DNA from 4 places in the Tissierella sp. MB52-C2 genome. Region 2 is predicted to be linked to each of the others. Evidence: riboswitches for the same ligand, from Rfam matches in the RefSeq annotation. Region 2 holds a riboswitch; each other region holds the start of a gene.

Region 1 (7,971 bases), 930 kb from region 2:
AAAAGCGAGATCCTTATTTTCAGTTAAGTTTTCTTTTAGTTTTTTTCCACTAATATTATCTATATTTTCATATACGCTTTCAATTGTACCATATTCTCTTAATAATTTTAGTCCTGTTTTCTCACCAATTCCTGGTACTCCTGGAATATTATCGGACTGATCCCCCATTAATCCCTTTAAATCAATAAGCTGTTCTGGAGTAATTCCATAGACTTCTATTATCTTATTTCTATTAAATTCCTCTATTTCTGTAATGCCTTTTCTAGTAATTAAAACTCTAGTATTATCTGTAGCTAACTGAAGGTAATCTTTATCTCCAGTTACTAAAGTAACATCCATTGAATTTTCCTCACCAAGTTTTGCCAATGTACCTGCTATGTCATCAGCCTCAAATCCTGAAAGCTCTAAATATTTAATATTCATGGCATCAAGTATTTCTCTGATAATAGGAAACTGTTGTACCAATTCCGAAGGTGTAGCCTGTCTATGACCCTTATACTGTTCATATTGTTCATGTCTAAAGGTAGGGCCTTTTTTGTCAAAGACTACACATATGTAGTCAGGATTAATTTCCTCTTCTACTTTATATAACATTGTTAAAAATCCATAAACCCCATTTGTATACAAGTTATTTTTATTGGACAATAAAGGCAAAGCATAAAATGCTCTATGTATTAAAGCACTTCCATCTATAATCATCAATTTTTTCTTATCCATTAGATCACTCCATTCTTTACTACATACTTTCTAGTATACCTCAAAACATAATTTCAGTAAACAAAAGGTAAAATAAAATATTGATTATTTTTTCATTTTATGCTATTATAATTTCATGATATATTTGCCGGTGTGATGGAATTGGCAGACGTAGTGGACTCAAAATCCACCGGTGGCAACACCGTGCCGGTTCGAATCCGGCCACCGGCATTGTAATTGATAAGTGAGTTTGGAAGGTTTTCTTCTAGGCTCATTTTTTATGTGATTTTGTATGCCTAAGATTATGAAACCTTACTAGCTCCAAATCCTTGTTATATAAAATGTCTTTAAATCTTTGACTTATATAGTCTGGTCTAACTGGTATCCCATTATCCCAAGTTGAGCTAGTAAGAAAACTAAATATTACTAGTCAATCACTATTACAATATGGACTTGGTAAAAGAACACCAGATATTGATACGATAAATAAACTTGCATTACATCCATAAAGAATGAAAAGAAGAATTTAATTAGGGAGCTAAAGAGGAAATGAGGTAGAAAGCCTAATAAGGAATTTTAATAATATCAGATATATGCCCTCTATTTCTATTCATTTCATCACCATTCCCCTTATTTAGACTACATTACATATGTCCTTATAAATTTTGTTAGTGTAAACCTATCTATATAATTAATAAATTTATACTCTGTATTACCAAGGATTTCATGTTTTTTTGCATAAAAAACAATGTTCTCCTTTTTTTGGTATAATTGAGCCTGCAAACAAACAAATACCCCAAAAGAAAAGTGTGTCATTGTGAACTCAGTTATATCATATTTAGTTTTATATCATCAATTTCTAATTTCAACTATTGGTGAATTAGTTATGTCTATTGTTAAAAATATTCCTTTAAATACTGATTGTAGGATTAATTAGCAAATATTTCAAATTCTGTTGCTATTATTAACAACTCTTTAAATATTCTAGAACGATTTCTACACGTTCTTGCACAGTATGGTTTCCTTCAATTCTTAATACTGGGCATTCCAAGTCCGCCATCCAATATTCATGTAGTGCCTTACTTCTTACGTTCATTTCCCCTGTATCATATAAAGAAGCCCATTCTAAAAATGTTTTTGATTGTTCATACAAAATGCCATTAGGTAATATCTTTTCACCATACCTTTCGTATTCTCTTTCCTTAAGTCTTTGTAATCTAACTTCACTTGGTACTGAAAGGAAAATAACCAAATCAAATAAAGGCTTTAATTTATCTCCCCAACCACAAACTGCACCAGTAAGAATCCATTGTTCATACAGTTTTAAATCATTTAATAACAGTTGGATCCTCAATTGTGGCTCTCGATGATATGTAAATTTCTCTAACCAAAAATAATCATCTCCGTCAAAAACATGATATGGAATATATAAAGAAAGTTCTTTCCCAAGGGTCGAAGCTCCCGAGCCTGAGGCGCCAAATATATGAATTCGCTTTTTCATTCTTTCCTCCTCATTTTCATCCAACCAAATAATTCGATTGGATAGGGTAGTCTTTATTATCTTTGCAATGATTTCATCTAACCTCTATATTCCCGAACCAAAGTTAGACAATATTTACTAATAACAGTTTCTCCCTCTATTCATCACTACATTCAATATTTCTTACCATATATACCATTCTACATAACTCTCAAAATTCCTCCTTTTTCTAGCTAATATTTACAAAATAAAAAAGACAAGTAAATCTAATTACTTATCTCGTAATAATACCTCTATTATATTCTCACTAGCGTGCTAAATAAAATGTCCTACGCAGCTTGATTTAGACCCTATATTTTACAATTTGTCTGTGGGTTAAGTTGTCTGCATAATATAGAAGCAATCTTCAGCGCTGTACTTCGGAAAGCCTATCCATAGCCGCATATAGTAGTTTTAAGTAAGCTTTTCAATGTTTTAAATTAGATAATAGTATTTATTCGGTGTCCCTGGATAAATACTTTATATATGACATAATAAAACATAGCTTTCTTCCTTACGTGCTGCCATGTTTTGAAAAATAACAAATTATAGATTTCGCTATTTCAATTTTTAAAAGTTAATGGCGGTCTTAACGTTTTGTTGGATAAGGTTAGCGTAAGTTATAGTATCGATGACAAAACTTCAGTAAATTTTGACGCTTCAGACCATTGGGGAAAATGACATGAGTTTTCAAACCAAACAAATTTTTTGGGAGTAAGAATTGTGTCAAGATAAGATTTTGCTACTTGAGATGAAACGTGATAATCATATTTACCTTCTATAAAAACAATTGGTACAGAAAATGATGTATCAGGCTCAAAATTTACTGCCATAAGTTCTTGCCAAAGTCTTTTTATGGATTGCATTGAACCTTTTTGTCTGTTAATCAAATCTATAAGCGAATATTCCTTCGAAAAAATAAAAGGCTTAACAAGCTTATAGTAGTTCTTTTCACCATATAAAGAACCACCATACTTCACAACTTGTCGGGTAACAAAAAGCAAATCTTCAAACCAATGTTCAGATGAATACGTACAGTCTATATTCTTTAATTTACCCAGAGTCTTTATATTATTTCTCTCAACACATTTATCAATTGCGTATTCATAAGCTATACGCGATGATTTTTCCATATTAACTACTTGACCGCAACCTATATATGTATGTATCAATTCAGGATATAGTTGAACAAATTTTAGACCAATTACACTTCCCCAAGAATGGCCAAGCAAATATACCTTATCTTGTTTATATTTATGCAAGAGAAATTCGACTATTTTGTGAATATCTTCAATAAAAAGTTGGATGTTTATGTCATCATCTTTTGAAAAACGGTAAAATGATTTCCCAGATCCACGCTGTTCCCAAACAGCTACTGTATAATAGTTCTCTAAAGAAGAATTGAATTTTTTAACCAAAGGTAATGCAGCATCGCCTGGTCCCCCATGCAAATACAATAAAACAGGTAATCGTATGTCACGTGAACAAACAGATAAAAACTGTTTCTTTCCATTGATTTCTATATAATCGGAAAAATCATTAATGCTAACCAATTGCTATCCCTCCTCTTTCACTGACAATATAAACCCCTTAAAAGAGTCTAAGATAATATGTTTAGCTTCTTCAATTTTTAATGAATCTATATTCGTAGCAATTACAGAAGCTATTCCATGGGATAACAACCACATTTTTTGATATACTCCTTGAGCTTCTTTACTATCTATTTGAAAATCCTTGGATACTTCATTTAGTATTTTTTTTATATCATCATCTGATAACATATCGCGAATCGTATTATCTGTAATCAAATTACTCATAAAAAGAACCTTGAATAGATTAGATTCATCTTTTGCAAAACTAATATATCGCATAGCAATTCCTAAATACGCAGGATAAATGTCATATGATTTGTGCAAGTACTCACTACAATACTTATTAATATATGAAATTGTATCTGTTTTTAATTCTTCCATATTTTCATAGATACGGAAGAGCGGTTTTGTTGAGCAACCCAATATTTGTGCCAAATTTCTTGCATTTAAGCTTTCTATACCATCTTTGTGTATCAATTGCAGTGCGGCAAACAAGACCTCATCTCTATTTACAATAGTTTTAGGTGGCATAAATTTTCTCCTTTCCATAGGTAACATACGTTGCGTAACATCCGTTTCTATTTTATCATTGAATGTTTGAACTGTCAATCACAATCAGCATTTTACCAATGAAATGTCTATTTTTAATATTCCACTAAATGGTAAGCACTTGCATATTTTCGAGATTTTCCCCTGCGCGAAAACTCAAAAATTGCTTGTGGGAGAGTGCCTTCCCCAAACCCTGTAACACCGGTCCAATTTAGCCCAATGAGTAAGACAATCATCAAATATCAATATATGCAAAATCACCCATCAATACTGATAGGTGATTTTGTGTGGGATAAAATTCCAGTACCTCTGCCTATATATCAACTGCTGGTGACTCAGTGATTGGTACTTCGATAATTGGTGATTCAATGATTGGCTCTAATATTGGCTCAGTTATTTCATCCTCTAATGTTGATTCATAGTCGCTATTTGGTATTAATCTAGCTGTAACATTTATAGTTTTTCCTGGTATGACTGTAACATTACCTGAAACAGTATTGTGTTCATGCCCTGATATCGAGATGGTTTGTACTCCTTCTTGTACATTATTTAATATGAAATATCCATAATCATCTGTATATGCATAAAGTGAGGTGCCATCAATATCTACCCTTGCATCTGAAACAGCTGCTCCTGTATTATAGTCTATTACTCTACCTGCTATTGTACCAGTTTGTACTGTTGCTGTATTTAGCACCATTGTACCATTGGCTGTTATTTCTTGATTCGCATTTATAGTTATATTATCTGATATAGGATTATATCCTGCAGCTGTTACTGTTACTGTATAAGACCCAGCAGGTATATTTGTTATAGTGTAATGGCCAGTGCTATTAGTTGTAGTATATAAGGATGTATTTTCTATTGTTATGCTCGCATCTGAAACAGCTTCTCCTGTATTATTGTTTATTATCCTACCTGTTAATGTGCTGGTTTTTATTGGTTGCAATGACTGTGATCTTGATACACTTTCTACTGCTCTAAGTGCATTCACTAGACCATATCCGTATCCCATATTAGGTGATGTTCGATATGTGGTATCTGTTAAAGGCGTAGCAGTGTTTTTAATTGTATTTTCTACTTGTATTACTGAAAGATTTGGATTTGCTTCTAACATCAATGCTGCCACTCCTGCAATATTAGGAGCTGCCATTGATGTACCACTCCAACCACTTTCATACCCATTAATTACTGATGAACGTATATTTACTCCTGGTGCTGATATATCCGGTTTTGGTATACTATTATCATAAGGTGAAGGTCCAAGCTTAGAAAAACTTCCCCTTCTGTTGGATGAATCTGTAGCTGCTACTGCAAAGCTTTCTGGATATGATGATGGTAAAGATATTGATCCTGGCCATGGAGCTGGTTCTCCCCTCAGTTGGTTTCCAGCAGCAAATACTGGAACAATTCCTGCCGCTCTCCATGCTCTTACTACTCCTCTAAACCAGTCATTGATTCCAGTACCGCCACCCCAGGAATTATTAATTATATCTGGTGCATTTGCAGCATTTCCACCTGGTTTAAGCATCCATTGTCCTGCTGATATTAATTGGTTTGCAGATCCTCCATTTGGTCCCAATCCTTTTGCAACTATAAATTTAGCTCCAGGTGCAACACCTATTGCGTTTTTACCTGATGGCTCCTGTCCTAATATAGTACCCATTACATGAGTACCATGTGGTAATTGTGAATCATCATATGGAGTTGTTCTTCCAGCATATGCATCATACCAGTTCCCATTATGATTTACTGCTCCAGTTGCTGGATTATACCCTCTGTATTTATTTTTCAAGGCTGGATGATTCCATGTTACCCCTGAATCAATCATACCTATTACAACTCCTGTACCATCAATCCCGTATGTGCTCCACACTTTATCAGCATTTACTATTTTTATATTCCACTCAATATCTGATGGTAATACAGCTTTAGGGGTAATATCACTTGCTCTCATGGTTTCTTGCATTTCTTCTCCAATAACTTCAAATTTACCTTCCTCAACTTCAATTTCTTCTGCTATATCTGTTTCTTCTTCTACTATCTCAATTATACCTTCAGGATCTCTAGTATAATCATTTAGGTATATCTTTTCATTAAAATAAACCTTTTCTACATCATTCATAAGTGCTATTTTATTAACTACATCCTGTGTAGCTTTTATATATATCATGTTGACTATATAATAGGACTCATATTCTTCTATATTACCATTTTTAGTTTCAGTTTCAATATATTGTAACAATCTATATTGTGTTCTTTCAACAATGCTTTCTAACTCATCAATGACTGCTTCTCTAGTCAATAATTTCATTTCGTCATTGTCAAGCTCTAAAGAATTTAACTGTAATCTTTCATCATTAGCTATTCTTTCTACATCAGCTTGTTCTCTTAATTTAACTAAAACTTCAACCTTATCTTCCCCAGAATCAAACCTATCAAATACTTCACTTGATATCTTATCCTTTAACAATTCTTGATTACTTTGATTTGTATCTAGGTTTTCAGCAAAGGATACAAATGAACTAAGCGTCAAAAGCATTGCTATCATCATAGATACAAAAGATTTACTTTTTCTTGATTTAAAAAAGGTTATCAATTTATATTCCCCCTAGTTTTTAAGATTTTAACTAAGAAACATCATAGAAGATTTAAGTTAATCAAATTACACCCCCTTTGGTTATGATAACGGTTCCCTCCTTTCTATTCCTTTTCCTAATCTGGTGGCTGGACTGTCATTGTATTTCACTTTAGACTCTAGGACTTTGCGTCTCAGCCTTCCAGGTTATTTGCTAATATTATTTACTCTATATTCTTATGTCAGATTACTGTGAATATTCTTTAAAGTATATCATATCTTCTAGAATATATAGATATGTTAATTAAAATCCTGTGATAAATTTAGTACATTTTATTTTAAATAATTAATTAAATAATAGTGCACTTCTCCTTTGTAAGGCAGATTCAAATATTAAATATGCTTCTATAAAAAATAAAGCAATTCCCTAGGTATTAATGTTGCATTAAAGAAGTAATTGCAAGTTGACATGGAAAAATTTATGTAATGAAAAAAAACCTTGCATTAAATTGTTTTTAACCAGAAAACAATGAAATGAGGTTCTTTTTTATGGATCAATATAATAATAAAACAGTTTTTAGTAAATTAATAGAAGTAATTATATGTAAACTTCTAATAAGTAAAAGTAACATGAACTTAATAGTCTTATTTTATTCCAACAGCATATTTATTTATTAATTAGCACATCCTATTATTCAGGAGGTGCTAATTTTGTCTGATATAAAAGATCTAATGAAAAATATAGACGAATTAAAGAAAAACTTAAACATTTTACTTGATAAGAAGGACTTTAATTTACAAGATGAAGAAATAATAAAAGCTAGTCAAGAATTAGATATTGCTATAAATAAGTATAATGAATTAATTATTAAGAATGTCAAAAAATAAAAAAACTAGAGATTTCTCCTAGTCACTTCTTCTATATCATTAAAATAGCTAATATAGATACTATTATGAATTAATTCTACATCAGTCAAATAATATTTGACTGAATGTTTACTTTACTATAATTTATGGTATAATATAAATAAGGTAAT
Region 2 (7,971 bases):
CATTGAAGAAATAGTTAGAGAACTCCGAGAAGAGATTGAAATACCAAAAGAACCGGAGGTACCAGAAGAAGATCCAATAACTGATGATAACAAGGATGATGATACTGATATAGAAGGTGAAGAAGAAACAGATGCTTCTGAGGTGACAGATGAAACTGAGGATGATGATGAAGGAATTACAGATGATTCAACTGATATAATTGAAACACCTGAAACTGAAGAGCCAGCAACAGAAGAACCAGTAGAAACAGGAAGAATAGGAAAACCATTAGTATCATTAGCATCTATAGAAGATATAGAAGAATTATATTTAGATGATGAAAGTTATACTTTTGAGGGGAGTTTTGAAGTTGAGGGGATTGTGGTTGAAGCAGAGCAACCGAAACGTATGACTTTTGCAGCAGGAAGAGATCTAGGAGATATATTTACAATTACCTCAGTAGAAGTTAAAATTAATAATAAAATAGTTGACCCTAATGATAATATCAGTGTGGGTGAAAATGACAAAATTGAAGTTAAATATGATTGGAAGATTGAAGATGGAGCTTTAAACTCAGGTGATTGGGTAACAGTAAAAATTCCAGATGCATTTAAATTAGAATCTGACATGAAAGGAGCACTAAATTTTGGTGGACTCCACTTTGGTAACTTTTATATAAGTAAAGATAATAATGAATTAAAAATAATATTTGGTGATGGTGCTTCTGGATTTGAAGAGTTTAATGATATGAGAAATAGAGGTGGAGAAGTAAAGGCAGAGCTAGTATTTAACACGACCTACTTTAATCAGAACACAACTCAAAAAATAAAATTTACAGAAGATGCAGATAAAACTTATACGATAACTTTAAAACCTAAAGATGGGAAAGAGATAGATAAAAGAGGAAAAGCAGATAGAGATAAAAATGCAACGGAAATATATTGGGAAATAGATGTAAACACTTCCTTAGATATTATCACAAATGCTATAGTAAAAGATGAACTACCTAGTGGCTCTAAGGTAATTACAGAAATAAAGGTATGGAAACTTCAAGTAGGATATGATGGGAGTTTAGAAGAGGTTGAAGAGCTTACAGTTGATTCTGAAGGGGATACAATTGCAAATTTTCCAATAAAACTTGGAGACATAGATAGTGCTTATCGAATAAAGTATACTACAAAAATAACAGACCCAGGAGAAACATCATTTAAGAACGAAGCTAGTTTAAATGGGGGCACTCCAATAGAAAAGGAAGTAACCACTGAGATTGGGCAACTTATAGAAAATAAAATAGGTACTAGAGATAGGTATTTAAATGCGAAAACCATAGACTGGAGTTTCGATATAAATACCAGAGAAGCAAATATAGTAAATGCTGTAGTTACAGATGAATTGGTTCCAGGATTAAGATTAGTTCCTGGTACTATAAAAATTTATAAACTAGATATAGACAATAATAAAATTGTTGGTAATCCCATAGAAGATTTTGATATTAAATATCTGGATAACAACAAAAAGTTTGAAATTGAGTTTATAAATATAAATGGGCAACCCTACAGAGTTAAGTATCAAACAGAAATAGACTATACAGAGATAGATACAACTGATAATACACCATTTAATAAGGAATATTCTTTTGTGAATACAGCGAAAATAACAGTAGATAATGCTGAAACTGATACAACATCAGAACCTGTAGAGGTAAAAAGAGATACCTTAATAGAGAAAAATGGAGAAAAATCTACAGACCCAGAAAAGAAAGAAATAACATGGACTATAGATATAAACAAAGGTAATGCAGATTTAAAAAATGTAATAATAACGGATACTCTAACTAATCATAGTGGATTAAATCTGGAATATGTTACTTTCACTATAAAAAACAATAAAACTGGTGATATTACTACACAAACATTAACGGCTGAAAATGGTGTTTTTACAATTAACTTAGGAAGTATAGATTCACATCACACCATAACTTATACTACAACAATAGTAGATTTAGAAACAGTGAGTGTTTCTAATACAGCTAAAGTAACTGCTACTGAAAATGGTAAAGATGTAGAAGGTACGATTGGTACGGGTAATATAAATCCAGGTATACCAAGTGAACCAACTATAAATAAGTCTTCTACAGATATAGATTATAATAAGAAAATTATAAGCTGGAAGACTGATATAAATATATATAAGGGGAAAGTAACAGAATTGACAGTAACAGATGAATTCCCTAATAAAGATATGATATTTAAGCCTGATACTCTAAAGGTCAGACATTATAAAGTGGGCGGGTTCAATAAACCATTATCAGAAGGAACTCATTATACAGTATCAGAGAAAGATGGTAGCTATCAAAATGGATTCGAGATTGTGTTTAATTTTGAGAATATAACAATAGATGAATTTAAAGATAGTAGAATTGAGATAATCTATGATACAGATTTTGATCCAAACAATACTGGAAAAAAAGGTGGGCCTCTTGATACTGAGGATAAAACTTCAAAAATTTATATTAATAATGTTAAATATGAAGGTAAATTAGATTATCTAGGCGAAATTAATAAAACTATAACGCAATCTACAAAAGCTGATAAAACGATAGATGATATACCATATAACAATGGAACAAAGACTGGAAAGCTTAGTGAAAAAGATAGAAGTATAGATTGGAAACTATATCTAAATTACTTGGGGAAAAAACTTGCAAGATTTGAGGTTGTTGATGAGTTATCTGATGGGCAAGTTATAAAAGATTTAGATAGTATTGTTGTAAAACCATATACTATTTCTAAAGATGGTAAACTTAATGGAGTAGTAGTAGGAAGTTCTGCTGAAGCTGAAAAATTTGAGATAGTAGGGCTTGAGGGAGACCCAGAAAATGGGTATACAAAATTCAAAATAGTTTTCGAAGAAGGTGTAACTAAGCCATATCTTGTAGAATATACCACAGATATAGTAGGTATATCTGAAGAAACTTATACCAATACTGCTAAAGTAGAAGGATATCCACCTTATACTAAAACTGAAAAATACGAGGACCATGATAATTTCTTAGAAAAGAAACCTACTGGTATTGGGCCTTCAGTTTGGGTAGATGATGTGATTAATTGGGAGTTAACTATAAATAAGTCGTTATCTCATATATCAGGTGCTACTATAACAGATAAAATTGGAGAGGGGCTTATATTATTAGAAGATAGTATAAAGATTTATAATTCTGATAATGTAAAGGTGTATGATTCCAAAAATACTGATGATACTAATCCGTTAGTAAAATATAGCTGGACTGGAAGTAAAGATGGTAAAGGAGAGTCAATCCTAGAAATCAAATTTTCCTCTGATATAATATGTGAAGCTTACATCATAAAATATAGTACAGTAGTAGCAGTAGAAAGTGGAAGTGTTAAAAATGGGGCAATATTTAAAGGTAACTCAGGGATAACTGAGGGAATAGAAACTGTTACTACTACTGAAACTACTAAAGACGTTGAGGTAAAACAAGCAGCCTCAGGTTCAGGATATGGAGAGTATACAGGGAGAATATCTTTATCGAAAAAAGATAAAGATACTGGCGAATATATTGACGGTGCAAAATTCAAATTATACTACGATTTAAACGGTACTAGGGTACAGATTGGGGATGAATTTACGGTAAGTGGTGGAATATATGTAATTGAAGATCTTTCCTATAGAACATATTATCTAAAAGAGATAGAAGCTCCAAAAGGATATGTGTTACCAGAAGATGAGCTGATTATAGAACTTAACAAATCCAATTGGGATTATGTTTTACCACCAATATTAAATACAGAAATCAAAGGAAAAATCCAATTTACGAAAGTGAACGATGATGACAACCTAATATCAGGAGTAACCTTCACATTATATGATGAGGGTGGAAACAACCCAGTACTTGATAAAGATGGAGAAGATATAGTTGCAATAAGTAACTCTGATGGTATAGTATTATTTGAGAACATACCTTATGGCAAATATACCATAAAAGAAACGAGTGCTCCAGATGAATATGTAAAATCGGATGATGTCCTATATGTAATTATTGGAGACGATGATAATGGAGAGACCGTTATTCCAACAAAAGATAAAGCTGGTACTGAAAAAGTAGAAGAATTTATAAATGCAAGAAAAAAGGGAAGCATAAAGCTTAAAAAGGTAGATGAAAATGGGGGAGCCTTGGAAGGTGCAACCTTTAAATTGTATTATAAAACTGATATTGAGCTTACAAATGAGATAAAATCAGCGACAAGTGATTCTAACGGTATAGTTGAATTCAAGGAAGTACCTTATGATGATTATATCATTGTAGAAACAAATCCACCAACAGGAGGATATAAACCTTCATCAGAAGATATAAAAGTATTAAAAGAAGACTTTATTTCTGCAACAGACGGTAAAATAGATTTAACTTTAGATGAAAAGAACTATGTAGTAAATGAAAAGATAAAAGGAAATATAGTAATAATTAAAAAAGGTGAAGGTGAGAATAGACTTCAAGGTGCAAAATTTGGACTATTTAAAAATAAAACAGATATTGAACCAATAGCAGGACTTGAAGGAGTTACTGGTGAGACTGGATATCTAATATTTGAAAAAGTTCCTTATGGCACTTATTTCATAAAAGAAATGGAAGCACCAGATGGATATTTAATATCGGATGAAGACTTACCAAAACAGGTAACAGTTAATGAATCAAATGATGATGTTACACAAGAATTCATTTTCCATAACACCAAAATTAGAGGAAATATACAACTACTAAAACAAGATGCCTATGGTAATTCATTAGAAGGTGCAAAGTTTGCTCTATATGATGAGAATGGAAAAAATCCAGTACTTGATAAAGACGGAAAAAATATAGTTGCAATAAGTGGTGACAAAGGTATAGTCCTATTTGAGAATATACCTTATGGAAAATATCAAGTAAAGGAAATAAAATCACCAGAAGGATATAAACTTGAAGTAGAAAAAGCATATCACATATCCATTAAAGAAGATGGAGTAACTGTGGAAAAGGATATAAATGATAATGCTCTAATAGTAACAAATATTGAGCTTGGAAGAATAAAGATAATTAAAGTAGACAATGCAAATGAAAATAGACGTTTATCAGGAGCAATATTTGAAGTTAGAGATATTGAAGGAGCTGTAATAGATACAGTAACTACAGATAGGGATGGTATAGCTATGGTAGAAGAGTTGGAATATGGAACTTATACCATAGGTGAAACAAAAGCACCATCAGGCTATAGATTAAATAGACAAGAATATAGTGTTACTGTAAATGGCGAAGATGATGGTGAGAATATAGAAGTATCTCTGACAGTGAAAAATACTAGGATTCCAGTAAACCCAGGACCAGGACCAGATCCAACAGATCCAGAACCACCAGTCAGACCACCAGTAAAACCACCGACAAAACCACCAGTAGATCCAGAAAAACCAACAGAGCCAACAGAGCCTGTTGACCCGACGGAGCCAGTGGAAATAACAGAGGTACCAGAGCCAGAGGAACCGGAAATACCAATAGTTATTACACCACCAAAGGGCGGAACCGTTGAGTTTGATGAAGATGGTAATTGGAAATATACTCCGAATCCAGAATTTACAGGAAAGGATAGTTTTGTTCTAAAACATCCAGATGGAACAGAGGAATTAATAGAAATAGATGTAGATGCTCCATTAGGTGGAACAGATGCAGATCAAAAAGCACCTACACTACCAAAGACGGGGCAAGTAGGTTCAATATTAATCTATCTTGTAGGGCTATTATTCATAGTAGTGGGAATAGTTCTAAGAAGAAGAACAGTCTAATACTCTAAGACAGGGAATATTAATATTCTCTGTCTTTTTTGTTCATATTTGAAACCAGATTTAAACAACAAGTATTGGGTATATAATAAATACAAATCTCTATAAGATAATTCAAGCAACTAGGACGAAATTCCTATTTACTTGAATTGGAAGATATGATAAACTGAAGAAAATAAATATATTTTATTGGTGCTTTCCACCGATAAAGGCAAATTTAGCGAAAGCTAGAGACGCAAAACTAAAGGGCCTTCCTTAGAAATAAGATGGCAGCCAGTTACCGAAAGGAGAGTTTTTTATGTTTAGAAAACATAGTATTATACTCTTGCTAGTTGTGACTTTGTTATTATTTTCAACAGTGGCTCAAGCAGCTGGTGGTTATATTGATAAATCTCAAGTGAATAGCGGAGTAATAAATATTAACTACAATAATGGTAAAGTTGGAGCAGTAAGAGTTAGCAAAGGTAGTACAAGCTATGATTATATATTAAAGGGAAACGAGACTATACCTTTACAACTTGGAAATGGTGAATATACTGTATTGGTGTTAGAAAATGCAGGAGGCAATAAATTTAAACAAATTGCTAAGGAAACTATTACATTAAAATCTATAGATTCAAATGAAGTATATCTACAATCTATTCAAATGATTAATTGGAACAATGATATGAATGCCATAAAAAAGGCAAAGGAATTAACTAAAAACGCTAAGAATAATAAGGAAAAGGTAGAATCAATTTATAACTATATCATAACTAATGTAAGCTATGATAATGACAAGGCAAATAAGTTAAGCTCAAACTATATACCAAAAATAGATGAAACTTTAAAATCACAAAAAGGAATATGTTATGACTATGCATCTCTATTTGCAGCAATGACTAGGTCAGTAGGATTACCTACTAAACTGCTTATGGGACATAAGAATGATATAAATGAATATCATGCATGGAACCAAGTATATTTAGCAGATAGCAATGAATGGATTATTATAGATACAACTTATGATGCTGGCAAGCAAAAAGGAAACAAATCTATTCCTATGATAAAAGATGGAAAAGATTATAAAATAGAAAAAGAATACTAAAATAACAAGGGATATCCCTTGTTATTTTAGTTATTATATGATTATTTATCTTTTAACATCTTAATAGCCTTTGTAATTTTTATAGGATTGCCGTACATTAAAGTACCTAATCTATATATTTTGGCGCCAAATATTCCAGTAATAATAGTTGATACAGCTAATATCAATAGGGAAATTACTATTTGAAAAGTTGATACATTTCCCATAGATACTCTTACAAACATTGCCATAAAGGATGTAAATGGAACAAATGAAGCTACTTTTAATGCATACATATCTGGGTTTGTAAGACCCATCATAGATATAAAGAAAGCAACAATAAATACTATGGTAAGTGGTGTAGAGCTTGTGCCTACATCTTCAGTTCTAGATACTAAGGCACCAATGACACCATAGATAAATAGATAGAAAAGATATCCTAATATTCCAAAGGTAGAAAATGTAGCCAATACATTTCCGGGAATATTAAAGATAAAATCCAAATTATTATTCCAGGCTTGATCATTTAATCTATAAGTTATACTAGCAACCAAAATCAAAGCACCAAACTGTATTATTCCAGCTAAAGCTCCAGCTATTACTTTCCCAAATATAAGATTTTTTGTACTGGTACTAGTTACTAAAATTTCCATAGTACGATTACTCTTTTCACTAGCTACGGAAGTAGCTGTTAACTGACCATAAAATAGTACAACAAAATATAATCCAAAGATTAAGATATAGGTATATAAATAATTTTTCATACCATCTTTACCTAAGACAGTAGTTTCATATTCTATAGGCGTATTATAAACTTCTAGGACTTCATTATAATCTATGCCCTTTTCTGAAAGAGTTTTATTTCTATATAGATTCAATAAAACATTTTCAAATGTAAACCTATTCCCATCATCCATACTAGTGTTTTTTACTAGATATTCATAATTTATAGGACTATTAACTATAAATCCTGCATCTATAGTATCTGATATAACTAAATTGCTTAACTCATCTTCATTTTTTACATTGATTAATTCATTATCTGGTAATTGAGATTGTAAATCATCTAATTTAATTGTATCTTCTTTAATTAAAA
Region 3 (7,971 bases), 340 kb from region 2:
GTCAAGCTTGAAAACTTTGTAGGGCTGTTTGGAGTTGTAGGGCTTCATGAATGTATTGAAACCCTATCAGCTAAAGAAGGTAAGACTTTGGTGCTAGGTACTGATAAAGAAGCTAAAGAATTAGGAGTAAAGATTATGGATCAGGTAGAGGAACTGGTAAATAACTTTACTTCAAAATATTCACCTGTATGGAACAATAAATTTATGCTTCATGCCCAAGTAGGAGCTGCCAACGATAAAGGCACGACGGCAGGTACAAGAATCCAAATTGGTAAAGAGCCTGATATATATCAACATATTAGAACAGCTGCTAGACTACAGCAATACTTTCCATCAGGAACAGGAGATCACTTTCCTTTTGAAAGTACAGCAGAAAAAAATCCAAAGGCTATTTTAGATATATTTAGGGGAGCCTTTAAACTAAATATGAGATATATTTCTTGCTATAAAGAGGATGGAGACCTTATAAGAGTCACAGGTTACCTTGTGAAGAAATCTGACCTTGAAAAGTTTAATAGGGGTGAACAAGTATCCTATGACACAGTTCAATATGCACAAGATCCGCTGAATGAATATGGAATTTTAGAGAGAAAGGTGCAAAATGTGTAAGACAGCCACTATTAATAAGATAATACCAATGTCTCTAGTTGACGGGCCTGGAAATAGAACAGCTATATTTTTCCAAGGGTGTAATTTTAATTGTAGCTATTGTCATAATCCTGAAACCATAAAAAAATGTATTAATTGTGGAGTATGTGTTAGTCATTGTCCAGTTGGAGCATTAAAGATGATTGATGGAAAAGCAATTTGGGACGAAAATAAATGTATAGACTGTGATACCTGTATTAAGGTTTGTCCCCATGGTTCTACTCCAAAGACCCATGAATATACAGTAGATGATCTTATGGAGAAGATAGAGGAAAATATTCCCTTTATAGAAGGAATAACTACAAGTGGTGGAGAATGTACTCTAAATTTTGAATTCTTAGAAGAACTTTTTACTAAAGTCAAATCCTTAGGACTTACAAGCCTTGTAGATACAAATGGATTTATTTCTCTTAAAAGCCCAATAATGGACGGATTAGTTAAGGCGGCAGATGGATTTATGCTTGATATAAAATCCATGAACGAAGATGAGCATATTAAATTAACTGGAAGATCAAATAAAACTGTAATTGAAAATGCAGTATACCTTGCTAGTATAGGAAAACTACAGGAAATTAGAACCGTTCTTATTGAAGGACATAAGAATAGAGAGACTGTAGAGAATATAACAAAGCTTTTGAAACCTTATCCTAATCTCACCTATAAACTAATAAGCTATAGACCCTTTGGTGTAAGGGAAGAATTTTTAGAATTAAAATCCATAGGGCAAAAAGAAAAAGAAGAATTAAAAGAAATAGTCATAGCAAATGGAATAAAGGTTATAGATTGTTAAAACAATCTATAACTTTTAAAAAACTGTCTCTTTTCCGCATAGTTTACATATAATAAGGGTAAGTATAAACTGGGAAAGGGGTGATTTTATGTGGAATAGAGAATATATTAAGAATTATGCTAAAGAATTCTTAAGGAAACACTATTGGAAGGCTTTTCTAGTGTGTCTTATCGTATCCATCCTAAGTGGAGGTAGCAATGGTGGTTCATCAAGACATTCTGAGAGGAACTACCAGGAACAAACAATCTATGAATTTAGAGATCAAACTGTATTTGAAACTAATAATCCAGTAATAAACTTTAGCTTGAGAAGATTAGGAAGAACACCTATATTTTATTTAGTATGGGGAAGTGCTGCAATAGTAAGTATTGGACTGATTTTACTATTGATAACTGTAGGATATAACCTTGAAGTAGGTCTAAAAAGATTTTTCTTAAAAGGATTTAAGGATGATGTCAATGTAAGAAGTCTATTTTCTACATTCAATTCTTTGGAGTATTTTGATATTATAAAGACACAGTTTTTAAGAAGTCTATATAATTTATTATGGTATTTTGCTTTAATAATTCCTGGCATAATAAAATCATATGAATATAGTATGGTACCATATATTTTAGCGGAAGAGCCTAATTTGCCATCAAATGAAGTAATAAGGAGAAGTATAGATATGACAGATGGACATAAATGGGATATGTTCGTACTGGATTTATCTTTTATAGGCTGGTATATTTTAGGTTTATTTTTCTTTGGTATAGGTGAAATCTTTGTAAATCCTTATAAGGAAGCTACCGTGGCAAAATTATATAATATTATATCTGGAAATGATGAAATAGATGGTATGGAATTGTTGGAATAGTTGTTTATAAATATCTTACTAATATTTATAAAATAATAGGGTAAAAATACCCTATTATTTTTCTTTAGCTGGAACAATATAAGTAATATAATAAACAGTAGGTATTATTATTGCACCACCAAAAATGTTTCCTAAAGTTACTGGAATTAAGTTTGAAATCCAAATATCTAACCAAAGGGATTTCAGTCCTGCAAACTTAGCTAGAGGTATAAAAAACATATTAGCTATACTATGTTCGAATCCACACAGGACAAACAACATTATAGGAAACCATAATGAAAATGTTCTAGAGATAATATCCTGTGCTGAAGCTGATATCCATACTGCAAGGACAACTAATATATTACAGAGTATTCCTCTTATAAATGCACTCTGAAAACTTAAACTCATTTTACCAACTCCTACACTAAGGGTTGTATCTAATACAGGACCACTTACTAATTGGGATTTATATATTAAGCAAGCTAAAGCTATGGAGCCAAGAAAGTTTCCTAAATATACTAATGACCAGTTCCTCATTAGCCCTTTGAAAGATATTTTTTTATCCATTAGAGCCATGGTCATTAAGTTATTTCCAGTAAAAAGCTCACTTCCAGAAAAGACTACTAGCATAAGACCTACAGGAAAAACTGCACCACTTGAAAACTTTTTTAATCCAATATCAATATTTCCTAAGGTTTGACTAATGACAATAGATGCAAAGGCACCAAGACCAATATAGGCGCCAGCCATTATTCCTAATATTAATAGTCTTACTGTAGATAAACTAGCTTTTGTTTCGGCAGAAATAATAATTGCTTTTGCAGTTTCAGAAGGTGCAAGAAATCTTTTTTCCATTTATATTACCTACCTTCATATAATAATAGGATTATTTAATACAAGTATTTTTCCACTAAAGGTTAAAATAATACTAAAATAAAAATATGAGAATAAAAAGTATTAATGTTGACAGATAATAAAAACTAATATATACTATCATGGGCAGTTTATACTAAATACACAATAAAAATTAAAGCAGATGGGCAGCTTTCAATACCCATTTGCTTTTTTGTGTCTAAAAATAGGAGGATGACGACATAAATGAAAAAGACATTAAAGAACAAGCAGTTTTTTCTCGCTATTCTTACATTGGTTATACCTATAACTTTGCAGAACTTAATTAGTTCATCATTGAATATGGTTGATAATTTAATGATTGGGAGACTAGGAGAAAGCTCAATTGCGGCAGTTGGTTTAGTTAATCAATACTTTTTTATATTTACTTTATGTTTATCAGGGATTAATGCTGGAGCAAGTATATTTATGTCTCAATTTTGGGGCAAGAAAGATAGTTCAAATATAGGAAAGATGTTAAGGCTAGATATAATCTTAAGCCTTATAGCTTCAATTATATTCTTTATTCCGGCAGTATTATTTCCAAGAGAAATCATAAGCATATTTACTAGAGAAATTGAAGTTGTAAATTTAGGAATTAAATATCTTAGGATAATATCTATAACCTTTATACTTACTAGTATTACTCAGGCTTACTCTACTGTATTAAGATGTATAGGAATAGCAAAACCACCTATGTATGGAAGCTTAATTGGAGTAATAACAAATGTATTTTTAAACTGGGCATTGATATTTGGACATTTAGGATTTCCAGCAATGGGAGTAGCAGGAGCAGCCATAGCTACAAGTATTGCTAGAATTATGGAGATGATATTTGTAGTTATTAGTGCCTATAGATCTAACTCTATTGTCTTTAATAGAAATAGGGATAATCTATCCTTTGATATTGAGTTTGTAAAGATGTATTTTAAAACTTCTTATTCAGTAATACTTAATGAATTAATATGGTCAATAGGATTATCTGTGTATTCAATTATATATGCTAAAATTGGTATTCGTGAAGTAGCCAGTATGCAGATAGCCAATACCATAAACAATATGTTCATGGTTCTATCCATAGGATTAGCTAGTGCCGCTGCAATTATGGTAGGAAACCAAATAGGAGCTAAAAAGGAAAAGTTAGCAGTTGGATATGCAACAAAGCTAGGTATATTAGCTCCTATTGTAGGATTAATATCAGGAATATTATTATGGATGGCTGCACCAATAATTGTAGGATTATTTAAAATTAATAAAGATACATTGGATATTACCATTTCGGTACTAAGGATTATGGCAGTTTTTGCACCCTTAAGATTTTTCAATGTAATTATGATAGTAGGTATATTTAGAGGTGGTGGAGATACTACTTATTCCATGTTAGTTCAACTTGGAACCGTTTGGTGTTTTGCAATTCCAGCAGGATTCATATCAGCAGTATATTTCAAAATGCCTCTAGAAAAGGTATTTTTAATAATAACTTTAGAAGAAGTAGTTAAGATATTTTTCGAAGCCAAAAGACTTAAATCTAAAAAATGGATAAGAAATGTAGTGGAAGACATAGAAAATATAAGTATAGCTGCATAAACGAAAAGTACTCCTTTAGGGAGTACTTTTCGTTTATAGAATAACTAATATATACTGTGAATCAATAAAATATCTAGAGTATATTATATTAGGAATTGTACAAAATAAACCATGAGGTGATGAATATGAAAAAGATTGGTATAGAAAAAGGATTAACCAATGTGGCAGGTTACTTAATTAAGTCAGGATATACAGTTGAATCTTTAAGTGGTTCAATAGATGAAAATATTAAAAAGCTAAGTGGTTTAGATGCAATAGTAACAGCAGGATACAATACTGACATGATGGGAATCAGTGATACAGAAACTAATGCACCAGTAATAAATGCTAGAGGATTAACTCCAGAAGAAGTAAAGAATAGGTTAGACCAAGAATTGAGATAAATAAAAGATGAGTTGTCTTAAAATAAAAAACAACCAATTAAGAGAAGATAGCATAAAATTATAAAAAATATTAAAAACGAATTCTCCAGAATTCGTTTTTAATATTTTTTTATGGAAAAAGGAAGAATAGAAAAAGACTCCAGCAAAACTCCAATATTTATTAAGACTTAAGTCCTGATTTTTAATTATTTAGCTTTTAAAACCCCAAAATTCGAATAAATTACTCATTTTATAAGAATTTTACAAGAAATACATATAATATTACAAAATTTTACATATTTTGGTAATTTTTTATGGTATAATCTCTTTAATGACAAAAAAGTACAACATTAACAAGGCAAACTTATTGAAAGATAAGGACGCAAAGCTATGGGTCTAAGGAATTTGTTCTATGACTGCCAAGCTGCTAAGTTTTGCTATGGAAGATGGATAGCATGTCTTAGTGGCTATCTGTCTTTTTTATTGCAGATTTCTATTATATCTTGAAAATTCCTTATGATCATATTTATAAGAAATGGAGGGAAGAAAATGCAAGAAAAGTTTCTGGATGAATTATTTGAAAAAATACAAGATACAACAGGTATTGAAGATATTGGATATCATGAGATCAGAGATGGCAGGCTTCACCCTATTTATAAGACTAAGACGAATGCATTAGCTATGGAACAATGGAAAAATATCCATGCTAAAAATGTAGTCTATATAGAAGAACATAAGATACTCATGAAGATCGCAGAAGAAAAAGAACCTATTGCAATTTCTGATGTAAATAGAAATGAACTTTCTTCAAATGCTTTTTTCCTATTTGGTATAGATAGCATCCTAGTAGTCCCTGTAATGAAAAGTGAAACTTTGGAAGGGATTATATGTATAGCTTCTATTGGACAACCTCATGAATTTACTTTTGAGGAAATAAAAAAATGTGAAACTTTAATTAAAGATTATATGAATAGATAAAAATATAAATTAAGGAGGTAGCATCATATGAAAATTGCTAATGGAGTCATGGAATACTTAGAACAAAATCAGGTAGAATATATTTTTGGTATGTCGGCAGGTACTGTAAGTGCTCTCTATGATGCGATGAATGATGTAAGCATTAAACCTATCATTACTAAGAATGAAGCAGGGGCAGCTTATATGGCTGCGAAATATGCAAGTATTTCTGGAAAGATGGGAGTTTGTATTGCTGCTGGTGGTGTTGGGACTAACAATATGGTTAATGGTATAGGTGATGCAATGCGATCTAAGGTACCTGTTCTATTTATAACAGGATATGTACATAGATGGCAGATTGGAAAAGGCGCTATTCAAGAACTAAATACAGAACAAATATTAAAACCTATTACAAAGTATAGTAAAACCGTACTTGATGAGAATTGTGTACTGTCTACATTAAAGGAGGCTATGGAAATTGCTTTAACTCCTCCTATGGGACCTGTTCATGTATCTATACCTATTGATATACAGATTTCTGAGCTTATTGAGTCAATGCCTGAACAAGTAGCAATTCCTCAAGTTATGTTTGATGATGAGTCCATAGATAAAGCTATAGAAGTCATAAACGGAGAAAAAGATGGAATTATTATGGTGGGAAGGGGTTGCAGAGGGCTATCAGAGCAAGTAAAGGCTCTAAGTGAAAAATTACAGTGGCCTATAATTACAACACCAGAAGGAAAAGGCGTTGTACCTACAGATTTTTATTTGAACTTAGGTAACTATGGATTTTCGGGAACCGACTCGTCTACAGATTATGTAGAGGATGGACCATCTACTTGTATTTTGGTATTAGGCTCTAGTTTGGGTGAGTCTGCTACTCGTAACTATAATCCGGTGCTAGTAAAGGATAAAAAAGTTATACACGTAGACTGGGATAAAAAAGAGTTAGGAAAAGTTTTCAAAACAGATGTAGAGGTTTACCATGACTTGGAGAAAGTTATTCCAGAATTGATAAAAGGTGTAAATACAAAAAGTAGGTCATTTGAAAGACCTTTAATAAATGGACCGTACGTTCAAAATCATACTGGTCTATCTATTAGACTACTTTTAGAAAAAATTACAGAAATTTTACCTAAAAATACTTACTATGTTTCTGACATTGGAGAATATATGAACTTTTTATTTAAATATCTTCCAATACGATCAGGTGGAGATTTTGATATTAGCTTGAACTATGGAGCTATGGGCTCTGGGGTTGCAGGTGTTGTAGGCGCACACTTAGCAGAACCAAATAAACCTATGGCTATATTTACTGGAGATGGTTCATTCTTCATGAATGGAATGGAAATTCTAACAGCAAAGGAATATAAGATGCCAATTATTTTCATTGTTATTAATAACGCAATGCTTGGATATGTTGAGCATGGACATAAATTTCTATATGGAAGGACTGTGGAAGGATTTAAACAGCAAAGAATTTCTATTAGCAGTATGATGAATGCTATTGGAATAAAATCCATAGAGGTTTCCACCATGGAGCAGTTAGAGAATATAGGGGATTTCGTAGAAAACTTAGACGGTCCTTGTGTAATTGAACTAGTTACCGACGGGAGTGAACCAGCTCCTGTTGCAGATAGATTCAAAGCTTTAGGAGAAACTAAAAAAAATTAGGAGGAGAAATTATGTTAATTCAAGATGCAAAAGGTATGTATAAAATCAAGGTAGATACTACGAGAAGGATAGTGTATGAGTATGTTACAGGAATGTGGCAAGCAGAAGACTATAATAGAATGCATAATGAATACACTACCAAAATAGGACCTCTTCTTGGAGGAAAACCTTGGGCTAAGATAAGTGAGTTGAAAAACTATAAAACTTCAAATATCACAGATGAA
Region 4 (7,971 bases), 1.3 Mb from region 2:
TGGATTCTATTAATTCTTAGCATAATATCAAAACCGTTTGTAATACTATGCGGGTATATGATTAATTCTAATTCTTTTCCAAAACCATTGTCTAGGGAGGAAGAGGAGAAATATCTAGGGCTTTATGCAAAGGGGGATGAAAATGCAAGGAATATATTAATAGAAAGAAATCTGAGGTTAGTGGCACATATAGTAAAAAAATACAATAATACTGGAAATGACATAGAGGATTTAATTTCTATTGGAACTATAGGTCTAATAAAAGGAATATCAACCTATGATCCATCAAAGGGTGTACGACTGGCTACATACTCCGCACGTTGTATAGAAAATGAAATTTTAATGACCATAAGATCAACTAAAAAAATCAAATCAGAAATATCTATGCATGGACCTATAGGCACTGATAAGGAAGGAAATGAAATTAATCTATTAGATATTTTAGGCTCAGATCCAGATGAAATACTAGATGAGGTTCATCTAAAGTTGCAGGTTAGGAAATTATATAGATGTATAAATGAAGTTTTAAAAGATAGAGAAAAGGCAATTATAGAACTAAGATATGGGCTTATAGATGGAATTTGTAAAACTCAAAGAGAAATTGCAACTATGTTGGGGATATCTAGATCTTATGTATCAAGAATTGAAACAAGAGCATTAAATAAATTGAATAAAGCTTTAGCAGATAAATAAACTAATCCAGGTATATTATTTATACCTGAATTAGTTTATTGTTTTATTATCTTACAGGGGCAGTTATTCTGTTAATAATCCCTCTGATTTCGTTGGTAAAGCCTGCTATAGGATGTCCGTTATTATATACATCTGTACTAATAGTTCTTATTCTATTATAAACTGTAGGTTCAGATGTTACAGATACATTTTTTATATTTTTATCAGCTACTTTAACTGCAGCTTCTATTCTTTGCTTTAAACTATTACTTATAGTATTAGTAGCATTGGTATTAGCAGCATTGTTACGCAAATCACAACCAACTAGAGCAGTATCTCCATGGATTACTACAGAAGCATCTTTTACTTCTGGTAATTCAGCTACTCTTTTAGCTATTTCAGCTGCTCTACCGGACATATGGGTAACATTGGTATCAGTTACAGTAGTTTGATTTCTTAAGCTATTATAATTCATCGGAGTATTGGCGGATCCATTATTGTATAATCCAGCATTATTTCTTACCATACCATTACTTAGATTATCATTTCTTACCATACCATTACTCAGATTATTATTTCTAACCATACCATCATTTACACTTGTATTTAATCTGTCTCTAGTGTTTAGTCCAGTATTATCCATCCAACGATTATTAACATTACCATTTAATCTAGCCTGTGTAGACATATTTCTATAATTTGTGCCTTTAGTAGTACAACCAGCTACTGCTATTGCTATAACCAAACTTAATCCTAATAATTTGAATTTATTATTTTTCAAATTCATCCACCTCCTGAGAATAGTTTGAGCCATAAATAAATTTTTATTTAGTCTAGTTTTTATCCAATTTGTATTTTCTACCCAAAACTAGATATTCCTGTTTTTAATTATTGAATATATTAACATCTTAGGTAGAGGAAAGGAAAAAATTATGATATAATATATCAAATTACTAGGAGGAGACTATGGAAATTACTTATAATACCAAATTATATTCTTTAATAGGAAATCCAATTTATAAATCTTTATCTCCAATAATACATAATAATATTTTTAAAAATTTAAATGAAAACAGTATATATTTAGCCTTCGATATACTAGAAGACGATTTAAAATCTACAATAGAAGGATTTAAATCCATGAAAATTGGTGGCTTTAATGTAACAATTCCTTATAAAAAGTCTATAATAAAATTTTTAGATGATCTTTCTGTTGATGCAAAAATAATAGGGGCTGTCAATACTATAAAAAATCAAAATGGGAAACTTATAGGATATAATACAGATGGACAAGGATTTTTGCAAACCTTCCATAATCATGATATATCTGTAGAAAATAAAAATGTTTTGATTTTAGGATCGGGTGGTGCTGCTTATGGCATAGCGACTACATTAGCCATGAATGATGTAAGCAATATATATATTGCCAATAGAACTTTAGAAAATGCTGTTATATTAGAAGAAAATATAAAAAAAATAAATAAAAATATTTCTACAAAGATATTTGATTTAAATTTGAATGGTTTATATAAAGAAAATATCCATATTATTATTAATACCACAGCTGTTGGAATGTATCCTTTAGAAAATATGGTACCAGTGGAATTAAATGGATTTTCTAAAAATGCTATAGTTTATGATATAATTTATAAGCCAAAGGAAACTAAATTGATAAAAGAGGCTAAAACTAAAGGAATGACAACTTTTAATGGTATACCTATGCTTTTAAATCAGGCTATACTTAGTCAAAGCATTTGGCATAATGGAGATTTAAAGATTAACACTAGAGATGTACGAGAACTGGAAGGTATTTTAGATACTTATGTAGAATAATAATTTACTGTATAAAAATCTGAAGGGTGATGAAATGGCACAAAAGAGATTAAAACTTGGCGAACTTTTACTATATTCCGGAAAGATAACTGAAGATCAATTGAAAGATGCCTTACGCATACAAAAAAATTCAGGTGAAAAATTAGGAGAAGTCTTAGTAAGGGAAAAATTTATTACAGAAGATGAGATCATAGAAGTATTAGAATTTCAATTGGGAATTCCTCATATAGATTTAGATAAATACCATATAAATAAATCTGTAGTAACTTTGATTCCAGAATCAATAGTAAGGAGATATGAACTTATAGCCATAGATAGAAGAGATAATATACTAATGGTAGCCATGGTAGATCCATTAAATATATTTGCCCTAGATGATGTAAAAATTTTTGTAAAATCGGAAATTCAGCCAGTTATATCCACTAAAGATAGTATTTTAAAAACAATAGACAGATTTTATAGCAAAGAAACTACAAAAAAGGTAGTGGAAGAATTTGAAGAAAACTTTTCACCTATTAATACAGATGATTTAGAAGATCCAGAACTTCTGGAAGTAACTACTGCTCCAATAGTTAAACTTCTAAATTCTTTAATAGACCAGGCAGTAAAGGAAAAAGCAAGTGATATACATATAGAACCCTATGCCAATGATATAAGGGTAAGATTTCGTATAGATGGAGATTTAAGAGAAGTAACTACTTTAAATAAGACTAGTCTTTCAGGAATAGTCACGAGAATAAAGATTATGGGAAAAATGAATATAGCAGAAAAAAGAATACCTCAAGACGGTAGAGTAGAAACTAGAATAAGTGGAAAAGAAATAGATATGAGAATATCTACATTGCCTACAGTATATGGAGAAAAAGTTGTAATTAGGCTTCTTGATAGGACTAGCTTTATGTTTATGAAAAAAGATATAGGTTTTGGTCAGAAGGACTTAGAAGTTTTCGATAATATACTAACTCAACCCTATGGAATGATTTTAGTCACTGGACCTACAGGAAGTGGAAAGACTACTACACTATATACAGTATTACAGGAACTAAATAAAATAGAAAAAAATATAATCACCATAGAAGACCCAGTGGAGTATAAATTAGATGGTATAAATCAGGTACAAGTAAATCAAAAATCAGGTCTTACCTTTGCATCAGGACTTAGGTCTGTTCTTAGGCAGGATCCTGATATAGTAATGGTTGGAGAAATCAGAGATTCAGAAACAGCAGAAATAGCCATTAGGGCAGCTATTACAGGACATCTTGTACTTTCTACATTACATACTAACGATAGTCCATCTACTATTACAAGACTTATAGATATGGGTATAGAGCCATATTTAGTTTCATCTGCAATTATAGGGGTAATATCTCAAAGATTGATTAAATTGCTTTGTCCAAAATGTAAAAAATCATATGAGGCAAGTGATGTAGAAAAAAGAATTTTAGGAATTGATATAGATGAAAAACTAATATTAAATAAAGCTGTAGGATGTAGTTCTTGTAATAATGGATATAAAGAAAGAACAGCAATACATGAACTAATGCCAATAAACGAAGAAATAAGATATTTAATAGATACTAATGCCAATATAGATGAATTAAGAAATAAGGCTATAAAAAAAGGAATGACTACATTGTTACAATCAGCAGCTAATTTAGCAATAAATCACAAGACTTCCTATGAAGAAGTACTAAGAGTAGGATTTACATTGGGATAGGAGAGAATAATATGAATATAGTAGAATTAGTAAATATAGCAATGAAAAAAAATGCATCTGATATCCATATAACAGTTGGGACTCCACCTATTTTAAGGATTAATGGTGAATTATTGACCCTTGAAAGCAAGAAATTAATGCCAGAGGATACTAAGTCCATGGTTTATGAAACTTTAGATGAAAGAACAGTAAAAGAACTGGAAGAAAAGGGAGAGGTAGATACTTCTTTTTCTAGTCCAGGAGTAGGTAGATATAGAATAAATGCATATAAACAAAGAGGCTCCTACGCCATGGCACTAAGGATAATTCCTTTAGAAGTCCCCACTATTGATGAGCTAGGACTTCCTTCTGTAGTCAAAGATTTGGCTAGACTTCCCCGTGGGCTTATTTTAGTTACAGGGCCAACGGGAAGCGGAAAATCAACAACCTTAGCTTCCATGATAAACTTAATCAACAAAGAGAGGAAATGTCATATTTTAACACTGGAGGACCCTATAGAGTATCTCCATAAACACAACCAAAGCATAGTAAATCAAAGAGAAATAGGAATAGACTCCGATTCCTTTGCCAACAGTCTAAGGGCTTCCCTACGCCAAGATCCAGATGTTATATTAGTGGGAGAAATGAGAGATTTAGAGACCATATCCATAGCCCTTACGGCAGCAGAAACAGGACATTTAGTATTGTCCACATTACATACCATAGGTTCTGCTAAGACTATAGATAGGGTAATAGATGTATTTCCCCCTCATCAGCAGCAACAGGTGAGAATACAGTTTGCATCAGTAATCAAAGCCATAGTATCACAACAGTTGCTACCAAAGTCAGATGGTAGTGGAAGAATAGCTGCCTTTGAAGTTATGGTAGCCACCACAGCCATAAGGAATCTAATTAGAGAAGAAAAAATCCATCAAATAGATACAGCAATTCAAACAGGAGGAAAGTTTCAAATGCAAACTATGGACAATTCCTTACTAGATCTATATAAGAAAGGATTAATAACGAAAGAAACAATTTTAACTCAAGCTATTAACCAAGATAATATAAAAAAATATATTATTTAGGATGTGTTCTTTATGATATATAAATATAAAGCAGTATCTCAAACTGGCGAAACCATAGAAGGATTTTTTGAAGGAGAAGAAGAATCTGATGTATTAGCCATGATAAAGGGTAATAATTATATTCCGATATCTATTGAAAGAGATATAGAATCAGATGCTAAAATAGATTTATTTTCTAAAAAAGTTAAGAAAAAAGATTTAGCAGTATTTTGCCGACAATTTTACACCATGCTAGATGCAGGAATAGGTATAGTAAAATGTTTAGAAATATTAGAGAAACAATCTCAAAATAAAGCCCTAATTAAGGCTTTAAGCGGTGTCTATGAAAGTGTACAAAAAGGATTTACATTATCAGAAAGCATGAGAAAACATAAAAAAGTATTTCCTGGTCTCCTTATAAATATGGTTCAAGCAGGGGAAGTAAGTGGAAACTTAGATACTATAATGGAAAGAATGGCAGTTCATTTTGAAAAGGAAAACAAATTGGAAAACAAAATTAAATCAGCCATGATATATCCAATAATTCTTAGTATAGTGTCCATAGGTGTAGTTATATTTTTACTTATAGCAGTAATGCCTACATTTATTGGAATGTTTGAAAGTAGTGGGCAGGCCCTGCCATTACCTACACAAATACTACTAAATATAAGCAATTGGCTAACAGAGTTTTGGTATTTATTCTTAGGAGGAGTAATTTTAGCTGTGGCTGGGCTCATATTATATAAAGAAACACCATCTGGAAGAATAACATTGGATACTATAAAATTAAAGATACCAGTAGTAAAGGATACTAATGTAAAGATAATAACATCAAGATTTACAAGAACATTATCAACACTTATGTCTAGTGGTATACCACTATTGGAGTCCATAGAAGTGGTAGGTAGAGTAGTGGGAAATAAAGTAGTAGAAAATAGACTGGAAAAATCCATGGAAGATATAAGAAAAGGAGCGACTTTATCAAATGCAGTATCAGAAACAAGAATATTTCCACCAATGGTTGATTCAATGATAAAAGTAGGTGAAGAATCAGGAGCATTAGACGATATATTATATAAGACAGCAGACTTCTATGACGATGAAGTAGAAGTAGCTTTACAAAGACTGACAACACTAATGGAGCCAATAATGTTAATAGTCATGGCTCTAATAATAGGATTTATAGTAATAGCAATGGCAATACCAATGTTTGATATGGTAAATACAATCTAAAATTTGACAATTAAAAACATAATGTAACAGGAAATAAATAAATTAAATTAATTTAGCGAAATTCCTGTATTTCCAGGGCAAAGCTAGGGAAACCTAGTGACGCAAAGCCTGAGTCTAAAATTATCTAAGGATAAAAATGATCGTTCGGCTGCATAAATAGTTGTATTATTTATGCAGTTTTTTTGTATAAAAAAGCTAAAAACTCAATTTTCAGACACTTTAAAGGTGGTGATTTAAAAAGGAGATAATTATAATTATATGAAGTTTTAGCAAAAAAATTAAGGGGGGAAAGAAATGTTAAAATGGTTTAATGAAAAAATGAAGAAAAGAAAAGGATTTACTTTGGTGGAATTAGTAGTAGTTATTGCAATATTGGGGATTTTAGCGGGAATTGCTGTGCCTAAGCTATCTGGCTCAAGAAATAGTGCAAAGGTATCAGCACATAATGCCAATGTAAGGATATTGAAGAGTACAGCAACAATGTATTTAGCTGATTATCCTGATGCTCATGACTCTACAAATGATACAGAAATAACAGCTGAGGAGAATTTTAAAAAATATTTCGATAAAGAAGAAACACCTAAAACTTTTGATAATAAAGAGTTTAAAGTGTCCATAACTAAAGAGGGAGATATAAAGGTAGAACCAGGTGAAGTGGGAATTAAAGATGGAGAAATCAAAGTAGTAGAAGAAGTAAAAGAAGATTAAATAACATCAACAAAAGGAGCAGTACAAATGACTATACTAATTTCCCTATACGGATTATTAATAGGTTCATTTTTAAATGTATGTATATATAGGATACCAAGGGATGAGAATATTGCCTATCCAGCATCCCATTGTCCAAATTGTAATACAAATCTAAAATGGTATGATCTAATACCAGTACTTAGCTTTATACATCATAAGGGGAAATGTGGGTACTGTAGGGAGAAAATCTCCCTTCAGTACCCAATAGTTGAACTACTCAATTCTATTATCTATTTATTCATCTATAAGAAATATGGGTTAACACTAGAATTTTTCTTTTATGCAATTATTTTTTCTATACTTATTACAATAACTTTAATAGATCTAAAGGAAATGATTATTCCAGATATATTAGTAGTTTTAATTTTAGGAATTACTACTATCTATAAAGTACTTTCATACATATTATATAATAAACCACCACAGCTATTAAATAGTATAGGAGGCCTAGTTTTATCTGCTTTATTATTTATACTAATTATTTTAGTTTCACAAGGTGGAATGGGTGTAGGAGATGCTACTCTAATTGGCTCCCTAGGATTTATATTAGGAATTAAGGGGATATTCTTAACTATATTTCTATCCTTTATATTAGGTGCAATTATATCAGTATTTCTACTAATTACGAAAATCAAAGGAAGAAGGGACCCTATTCCCTTTGGACCTTTCATTGTAGGGGCATTTTTTATAGTGGTATTTTGGAAAGAACAGTTGATTAGCTGG

Evidence for each region. Region 2 has a riboswitch for cyclic di-GMP ahead of RBU61_RS16290 (transglutaminase-like domain-containing protein). Riboswitches for the same ligand answer to the same signal wherever they lie in the genome.
Region 1: another riboswitch for cyclic di-GMP. It lies ahead of RBU61_RS11580 (S8 family serine peptidase); the one in region 2 lies ahead of RBU61_RS16290 (transglutaminase-like domain-containing protein).
Region 3: another riboswitch for cyclic di-GMP. It lies ahead of RBU61_RS17955 (GAF domain-containing protein); the one in region 2 lies ahead of RBU61_RS16290 (transglutaminase-like domain-containing protein).
Region 4: another riboswitch for cyclic di-GMP. It lies ahead of RBU61_RS09790 (type II secretion system protein); the one in region 2 lies ahead of RBU61_RS16290 (transglutaminase-like domain-containing protein).

The regions. Positions count from the first base shown of each region.
Region 1 is NZ_CP133261.1:2,306,352-2,314,322, forward strand. It holds gene polA (DNA polymerase I) at 1-717, opposite strand, end outside; tRNA gene RBU61_RS11560 (tRNA-Leu) at 844-927, shown strand; gene RBU61_RS11565 (AAA family ATPase) at 1,661-2,197, opposite strand; gene RBU61_RS11570 (alpha/beta hydrolase) at 2,836-3,768, opposite strand; gene RBU61_RS11575 (hypothetical protein) at 3,772-4,338, opposite strand; gene RBU61_RS11580 (S8 family serine peptidase) at 4,670-6,955, opposite strand; cyclic di-GMP riboswitch class I at 7,076-7,160, opposite strand; gene RBU61_RS11585 (aspartyl-phosphate phosphatase Spo0E family protein) at 7,646-7,822, shown strand.
Region 2 is NZ_CP133261.1:3,233,703-3,241,673, reverse strand. It holds gene RBU61_RS16295 (SpaA isopeptide-forming pilin-related protein) at 1-5,812, shown strand, start outside; cyclic di-GMP riboswitch class I at 6,010-6,094, shown strand; gene RBU61_RS16290 (transglutaminase-like domain-containing protein) at 6,108-6,896, shown strand; gene RBU61_RS16285 (ABC transporter permease) at 6,938-7,971, opposite strand, start outside.
Region 3 is NZ_CP133261.1:3,569,637-3,577,607, forward strand. It holds gene RBU61_RS17925 (YjjI family glycine radical enzyme) at 1-609, shown strand, start outside; gene RBU61_RS17930 (YjjW family glycine radical enzyme activase) at 602-1,438, shown strand; gene RBU61_RS17935 (DUF975 family protein) at 1,527-2,294, shown strand; gene RBU61_RS17940 (formate/nitrite transporter family protein) at 2,349-3,131, opposite strand; gene RBU61_RS17945 (MATE family efflux transporter) at 3,375-4,754, shown strand; gene RBU61_RS17950 (YkuS family protein) at 4,880-5,137, shown strand; cyclic di-GMP riboswitch class I at 5,464-5,548, shown strand; gene RBU61_RS17955 (GAF domain-containing protein) at 5,666-6,094, shown strand; gene RBU61_RS17960 (thiamine pyrophosphate-binding protein) at 6,122-7,747, shown strand; gene RBU61_RS17965 (hypothetical protein) at 7,759-7,971, shown strand, end outside.
Region 4 is NZ_CP133261.1:1,938,900-1,946,870, reverse strand. It holds gene sigK (RNA polymerase sporulation sigma factor SigK) at 1-693, shown strand, start outside; gene RBU61_RS09815 (YhcN/YlaJ family sporulation lipoprotein) at 740-1,453, opposite strand; gene aroE (shikimate dehydrogenase) at 1,639-2,505, shown strand; gene RBU61_RS09805 (ATPase, T2SS/T4P/T4SS family) at 2,540-4,222, shown strand; gene RBU61_RS09800 (type IV pilus twitching motility protein PilT) at 4,234-5,286, shown strand; gene RBU61_RS09795 (type II secretion system F family protein) at 5,299-6,498, shown strand; cyclic di-GMP riboswitch class I at 6,565-6,654, shown strand; gene RBU61_RS09790 (type II secretion system protein) at 6,793-7,206, shown strand; gene RBU61_RS09785 (prepilin peptidase) at 7,234-7,971, shown strand, end outside.